2 regions of the Pseudaeromonas pectinilytica genome follow, and region 1 is predicted to be linked to the other one. Evidence: predicted binding sites of a transcription regulator. Region 1 holds the regulator's gene; the other holds the start of a gene.
The links. The regulator sigma-54, encoded in region 1, starts transcription at its own class of promoters, with help from an activator protein. The targets are predictions, from matches to a motif close to TGGCACNGTTTTNGCTT.

Region 1 (3,418 bases):
TCATTCAACTTGCTGGCGATGAGAGAGAGCGTCTTGAGATGGGTTTTACATTCACTTTCGGGTACCAGCAGGGCAAACAGGATGTCGACAGGCTGGTTATCGATCGCATCGAAGGCAATGCCTTGATCCAGTGTTAGAAATACCGCTGTCAGTGGATGACCGTCCGGGATCCGGCCATGAGGAATGGCGATGGCCCCGCCAATGCCGGTACTGCCCATCTTTTCACGGGCCAACAGGCGTTCAAATAGCTCTTGCTCATCCAATCCTAACCGCTGGGCGGCCAGTTCACTGATGAGTTCAATGGCGCGTTTTTTACTGGAACAAGGGACTGCACTTTTGGTGCAGTCCCTGCTAAGAAAGTCCTGAATTAACATAGTTACTTACTATTCAATTTTTCTTTGTGCTTGATGATCTGGCGATCCAGCTTATCAATCAGCGTGTCGATTGCCGCATACATATCGGCCTGCTGGGAATTGGCAAAAATCTCGCCACCATTGACGTTGAGTTTGGCTTCGGCGATCTGGTTGAGTTTTTCAACCGTGAGAATGACTTGAACATTATTGATTTGTTCGAAGTGACGCTCCAGCTTGGCAAATTTGCTATTTACGAAGTCACGCAGCGGGTCGGTAATTTCGATGTGATGACCTGACAGGTTAATTTGCATAACGTCTTCCTTTTGTTTGGCCTACAACAGGCGTTTGCGCTGACTGGATGGCGGTATTGACAAAGACTCTCGATACTTAGCGATGGTCCGTCTGGCTACCATAATACCTTGTTCAGTAAGCAAATCCGCGATCTTGCTATCGCTTAAGGGTTTTGCTGTATTTTCAGCCGCGACCAGCTTCTTGATCAAAGCCCGGATTGCGGTGGAAGAACACTCCCCTCCATTATCAGTATTGACGTGACTTGAGAAAAAGTATTTAAGTTCGAAGATTCCACGAGGCGTATGCATGAATTTTTGTGTGGTCACACGCGAAATGGTCGACTCATGCATTTCTACCGCTTCGGCGACATCATTGAGAACCATGGGCTTCATAGCCTCTTCACCATATTCGAAAAAGTCTTGCTGCTGCAACACGATACAATTCGCTACTTTCAGCAGGGTTTCATTCCGGCTCTCCAGGCTCTTGATAAACCATTTGGCCTCTTGCAAGTGTGAGCGGATAAACTGACTGTCACTGCTGTTTCGAGCGCTGCGGGCCATGGAGGCATAGGTTTCGTTGATGCGAATTTTCGGCATGGCATCTGGGTTTAATTCTACCACCCACTTGCCCTGCTTCTTGCTGACCGCGACATCCGGAATCACATATTGGGAGTCGCTTTGGATAATACTGTTGCCAGGCCTCGGTTCCAGATGCTGGATCAGATCCAGCGCCTCCTTGAGTTCTCCTTCCTTGAGCTGCATCTTGCGGGCCAGATTGCGATAGTCCCGACTGGCCAGCAAGTCCATGTGCTCTTGCAGGATAGTTTTCGCTTCTTGAAGCCAAGGTGTGGTCTGTGGATATTGCCCCAGTTGGATCAGCAAACACTCCTGGACGGAGCGAGAGGCGACACCAACGGGGTCAAAGTGCTGAACTCTCTTGAGTACGGCTTCAACCTCATCCAGCTCGACTTCACGCTCGTCAGACTGCACTGCTTCAAGGATGTCCTCCAGGGTGGCCGTCAAATAGCCTGAATCATCAATTGCGTCGATGATCGAAAGCGCAATCGCCTGATCCAACTCGCTAAATGGTGTCAGTTGCATCTGCCAAAGCAGGTAATCTTGCAGTGTTTCTGTGGTCTCACCCTGATAGACAGGCTCATCGTCGCCGCTGGGTAAGCCACTGGCCTGATGGGTTCCTGCGGTATAAAGCTCATCCCAGGTGGTATCCATCGGCAACTCATCCGGCATGTTTTCCTGATTGAGTGCGTCGCTGGTGTTGAGCTGGCTACCATCCTGCTCGTCCCTGGCCTCGTCTGCTGCTTGCGCGTCGTCCCGTTCTTGCTCCGACATGGGCTCCAGATTATCACTCTCCTCCTGCTCCAGCAGGGGATTGGCATCGAGTGCCTGCTGGATCTCCTGTTGGAGCTCCAGTGTGGAGAGTTGTAGCAAGCGGATCGCTTGCTGAAGCTGTGGCGTCATGGCCAATGACTGACCAAGGCGCAACTGTAAAGTCGGTTTCATTAGTATCGCTCTTTCCTTAAATCGACAAACCGGGTCCTGCAGAGAGTGTTACCTATAGGGTGAATCCTTCTCCCAGATAAACTTTTTTCACCTGTTCGTTGTTGAGAATTTCGCTTGGAGCGCCCTCGGCAATAAGCTTGCCATGACTGACGATATAGGCTTTCTCGCAGACATCCAAGGTTTCTCGTACGTTATGATCGGTAATTAATACCCCAAGCCCACGATCGCGTAAATGTTCGATGATGCGTTTGATGTCGATGACCGAGATGGGGTCTACACCGGCAAATGGTTCATCTAACAGGATAAATCTGGGGTCTGCGGCCAGAGCTCTGGCGATTTCCACCCGCCGCCGTTCACCTCCGGAGAGGCTCATGCCAAGGCTATGGCGGATATGACTGATGTGAAACTCCTCGAGAAGAGACTCCATCTTGTCCGTTCTTTCCTCCCGGGTGAGATCACCACGGACTTCCAATACGCCCATTAAATTTTGTTCGACCGTGAGGCGACGGAAGATCGAGGCCTCTTGCGGCAGGTAACCAATGCCATTTCTGGCGCGCTCGTGCATCGGCAGAGAGGTGATGTCGATGTCATCGACCGTTACGCTACCGCCATCTTGGGGAACCAGACCGACGATCATGTAGAACGAGGTGGTTTTCCCGGCGCCATTTGGCCCGAGCAAACCGACGACCTGGCCGGTTTCAACTTGCAGGCTGACGTCACTGACCACGGTGCGGCTTTTATAACTCTTCTTCAGAGCGCTGGCTTTTAACAACGACATCTTATTGACCATCCTTCTGACTGGTCTGCTCTTGCAACTGTTCCGGCAAGAAAACAGTCTTGACTCGTGAGCCCTTGGCGGTACTTTCAGCGGCCATCTGCTGTTTCTGGATGTCATAGCGGATGACATCGCCGCTCACTTCATTGTCTTGCTGCTGCAATTTAGCCTTGTCGCTGAGCACGACCAGCTTCTCTTTGAGCTTATAGTGAAGGCGATTGGCACTGGCTTGTACCGGTTTACCATTATCCAGCACCTGGGAAAAGGTCGCGGGTGAGCCATAGGCGATCATCTCTTCTGCACCTTTTTGGCCATTGCGGATGACTTCGACTTTGCTGGCGGTGATTTTGATGGTGCCTTGAGTGATCACCACATCATCGAGAAACGACACTTTGTTGCTGCCCAGTTCGGCCAGTTGGCGTTGCGAGTCGACAAAGATCTTTTGCTGATAATCGGTTTGTTTGGCTATCCCGGCGCTG
Region 2 (3,418 bases), on a different contig from region 1:
CCGGCACCATCCTGCTGGCCAACCTCTGTTTTCTACTGCTCCATGCCACTTTCTGTTTCCGCTTCAGTGAGTTTCTGGTGTGGTCCGAGTACCGGATCAACCACTATTACCTCTCCTGGAGCCTGATGACCCTTGGCTGGCTCATCAGCGTGCTGGTCGGTCGCCATCTTTATATGGGTCTGATCTTCACCCTGCTATTTGCCATTGGCCTGCTCGCCAACTTCGCCAAGATCAGTATCTACGGCACCTCGCTGGGTGGGGATGACCTGAACAATCTGGTCAGTCTGTTGCAGATCCTGATCGGCGACCACGGGCTTTGGGTCGGCGGGATCGGTGCTTCGCTGCTGATCCTGCTCTGGCGGCTGCGCTGGTTCAACTGGCTGCTGCGTTTCGTCGCCGTCCTCATCACCTTCTTCGGCTTCAGTGTGTTTGCGATTCAGGCCAGCAATACCGTCCTCGGCCCGAACATCAACTATTTCAATAATGAAACCAGTTACCACAGGGACATGGTGCGCCGCGGCCCGTCCCTCTACCTGTTCGATCTGATCAACGGCCTGGTCTCCGGCAGCTCCATTTATAGTTACCCGGCCGCCGCATCCCCATTGCAACAACCCTTGATCAGCCCCAGCACCGACGCCACAGAGCAACCGGCCTGGGATCTGGTCATCGTCATGCAATATGAGGCGCTCTGGCTGGGCTGGGAAGGCGGCATCTGCAAACCGGCTCCGGTGCTAAAGCTGCCGGCAACGGTGCAGGCGGTGCAGCAGCAGATCCACTCCCCGACCACGGGCGGCATGACGGTACTGGCCGAGTTCGAGATGAATACCGGTTTACCGGTTGGACTGCTGAAACAGGGCATAGTGCCTTACTACTATCTGGCCGATCAGGCGGCGGGTCTGGCTCGCAGTGCAGGGGCCATGGGATACAGCACCCACTTCTATCATCCCTACAAACAGAACTTCTGGGGACGGGATAAAGCCATTCCGGCATTGGGCTATCAGCACGGCCATTTCGACAGCGAGTTCAATACGTTGGATCAGAAAGGCTTCTATACCAGCGACCGGGCTCTGGTGCAGCGCATTCTGGAACAGAGCCAAGCCGACTCGGCCCCTCAACTCCTCTATGCCGTCACCATGCAGGGACATGGCCCGTTCAATCAGAGTCGTTACGGCCAGCAAGAGCTGGAGGGCGCTTGCCCTGGCGAGAGTGAAAGTGACCGCCAGACTCTGAACACCTATTACACCGGGGTGGTGGATGCCATGGCCTCGCTGCAAACCTTGATCGATGGCCTGGATGCCAGTGGCAAACGCTATCTGTTGCTGGCATTTGGCGATCACCAGCCCTATCTGATGAACGCCGGAACCCGGGTGTTGCCGCCTCATGCCAAGACGGAGCTGACGTTCCGGATCCCGTTCATGGCCTTCAGCCGAGCAGGCAGCGGTCCGCTGAACCAGCAATACCAGAACGTACGCCAGCTATTCCAAGCCGGGCAAGTCACGCGGGCACTGCTCGGGGATAGCCAGTTTGTCCCTGACTTGCCACAGCCCGTGCTGCACCCCTTGCTGGGCAAGGAGCCCACATTCGACCCGGCCAGCTACCAGCAGGCCCTCGAAGCAACCTTCCGCGCCGATACCTTCTCTCATTAATTCCGGTCCTGCGGCATCCAGCAGCAGGACTCACCCTCCTGCTGTTGGTGCTTTGCACTGTTTTGACGCTCCAATTTAGTGCTTGATGCTATCGGATGCCGTGGGATCAATCGTCGGCATCGCGACGATATTTATCCTTTTCATCATAAGGTTATCCATAAAGCCTCCGACCATTAATCCAGTTGGTACGCTTTGTGTATATGCACTGCGCCGCGCACCAGAAGAACTCCCCCAGTTGGTTCGATTGCGCGAAAAATGTGCTTAACAAAAACAATACAACCCGGAACAAGGCGAACCCAGGATGCCGGTTGCGCCATTTTGTAGCGATGGAGGTCAGTTGTGGTGGATGTAAACAATGCAGTGGCAACACTGGTTACCAGCTCGGATACCCTGTTTATTTTGCTGGGTGCCATCATGGTGCTGGCCATGCATGCCGGTTTTGCGTTTCTGGAGCTCGGTACCGTTCGCGGCAAGAACCAGGTCAATGCCCTGGTCAAGATCATCACGGATTTCGCCGTGTCCACGCTGGCCTATTTCTTCTTCGGTTACTGTCTGGCTTACGGTCAAAGCTTTATGAGCGGCGCCCACACCCTGGTTGCCAACCATGGTTTTGATCTGACCAAATTCTTCTTCCTGCTGACCTTTGCGGCGGCAATCCCGGCGATTGTCAGCGGTGGTATTGCCGAGCGAGCTCGCTTCTATCCCATGCTGACCTGCTCCTTCCTGATTGTCGGCCTGGTCTATCCGCTGTTTGAAGGGATTGCCTGGAACGGTCGGTTCGGGGTGCAGGAGTGGTTGCAGGGCCAGTTCGGCGCGGCGTTCCATGACTTTGCCGGTTCCGTGGTGGTCCACGCGGTGGGCGGCTGGATTGGTCTGGTGGCGGTGATCCTGCTCGGTACCCGGCGTGGACGGGTGCGTAACGGTCAGACCGTCGGCTTCGCTCCGTCCAATATTCCCATGCTGGCGCTGGGCGCCTGGATCCTGATCGTCGGCTGGTTTGGTTTCAATGTCATGTCAGCACAGAAGTTGTCCGCCATCAGTGGCCTGGTCGCAGTCAACTCGCTGATGGCCATGGTCGGTGGCACCCTGGTCGCACTGCTGCTGGGCCGTAATGACCCTGGCTTCATCCATAACGGCCCACTGGCTGGTCTGGTTGCGGTCTGCGCTGGTTCCGACCTGATGCATCCGGTCGGTGCCCTGGTGGTCGGTGGCGTTGCCAGCGCCATTTTCATCCTGGTGTTCACCTGGTTGCAACGCAAACCGAAGATCGACGACGTACTCGGGGTCTGGCCGCTGCACGGCCTGTGCGGTGCTTGGGGTGGTATCGCCGCCGGTATCTTCGGCAGCGAAGCGCTGGGTGGCATGGGCGGCGTCAGCTTCATGAGCCAGCTGATCGGCACCCTGATGGGGGTCGCCATTGCGGTGATCGGTGCACTCATCATCTACGGCATCATGGCCAAGGTCGTTGGCCTGCGGTTGAGCCAGGAAGAAGAACACGAGGGGGCGGACTTGGCGATCCACAAGATCAGCGCCACCGCCCACGAGGTACAGTTGTAAGCACCCGCAGCGGGCAAGCGACACACAAACGGCTCCTATTCGGAGCCGTTTTTTATGGTGATTCGCCAGCGCAATTCAGGGTCAAGCGTCGATGAACCCCGTTATTGATTCACCCGGGCCCAGGCTAACTTGCCCTTGCCACTCAGAGTGTAACTGGCACCACCACCCGGCAGCAGCAAGGCATCAGCGGGTCCCAACGACCAGGTTTCACCATC

Region 2: a site for sigma-54 is predicted at 1,830-1,846, ahead of ACYVG7_RS18215 (ammonium transporter). Genes of this name have one in related genera too.

What each region holds. Positions count from the first base shown of each region.
Region 1 is NZ_BAAGVN010000030.1:19,201-22,618, forward strand. Features, by position in the region: gene ptsN (PTS IIA-like nitrogen regulatory protein PtsN) at 1-374, opposite strand, end outside; gene hpf (ribosome hibernation promoting factor) at 377-664, opposite strand; gene ACYVG7_RS03045 (RNA polymerase factor sigma-54) at 686-2,164, opposite strand; gene lptB (LPS export ABC transporter ATP-binding protein) at 2,217-2,942, opposite strand; gene lptA (lipopolysaccharide transport periplasmic protein LptA) at 2,944-3,418, opposite strand, start outside.
Region 2 is NZ_BAAGVN010000353.1:29,052-32,469, reverse strand. Features, by position in the region: gene ACYVG7_RS18220 (LTA synthase family protein) at 1-1,646, shown strand, start outside; gene ACYVG7_RS18215 (ammonium transporter) at 1,986-3,203, shown strand; gene manA (mannose-6-phosphate isomerase, class I) at 3,305-3,418, opposite strand, start outside.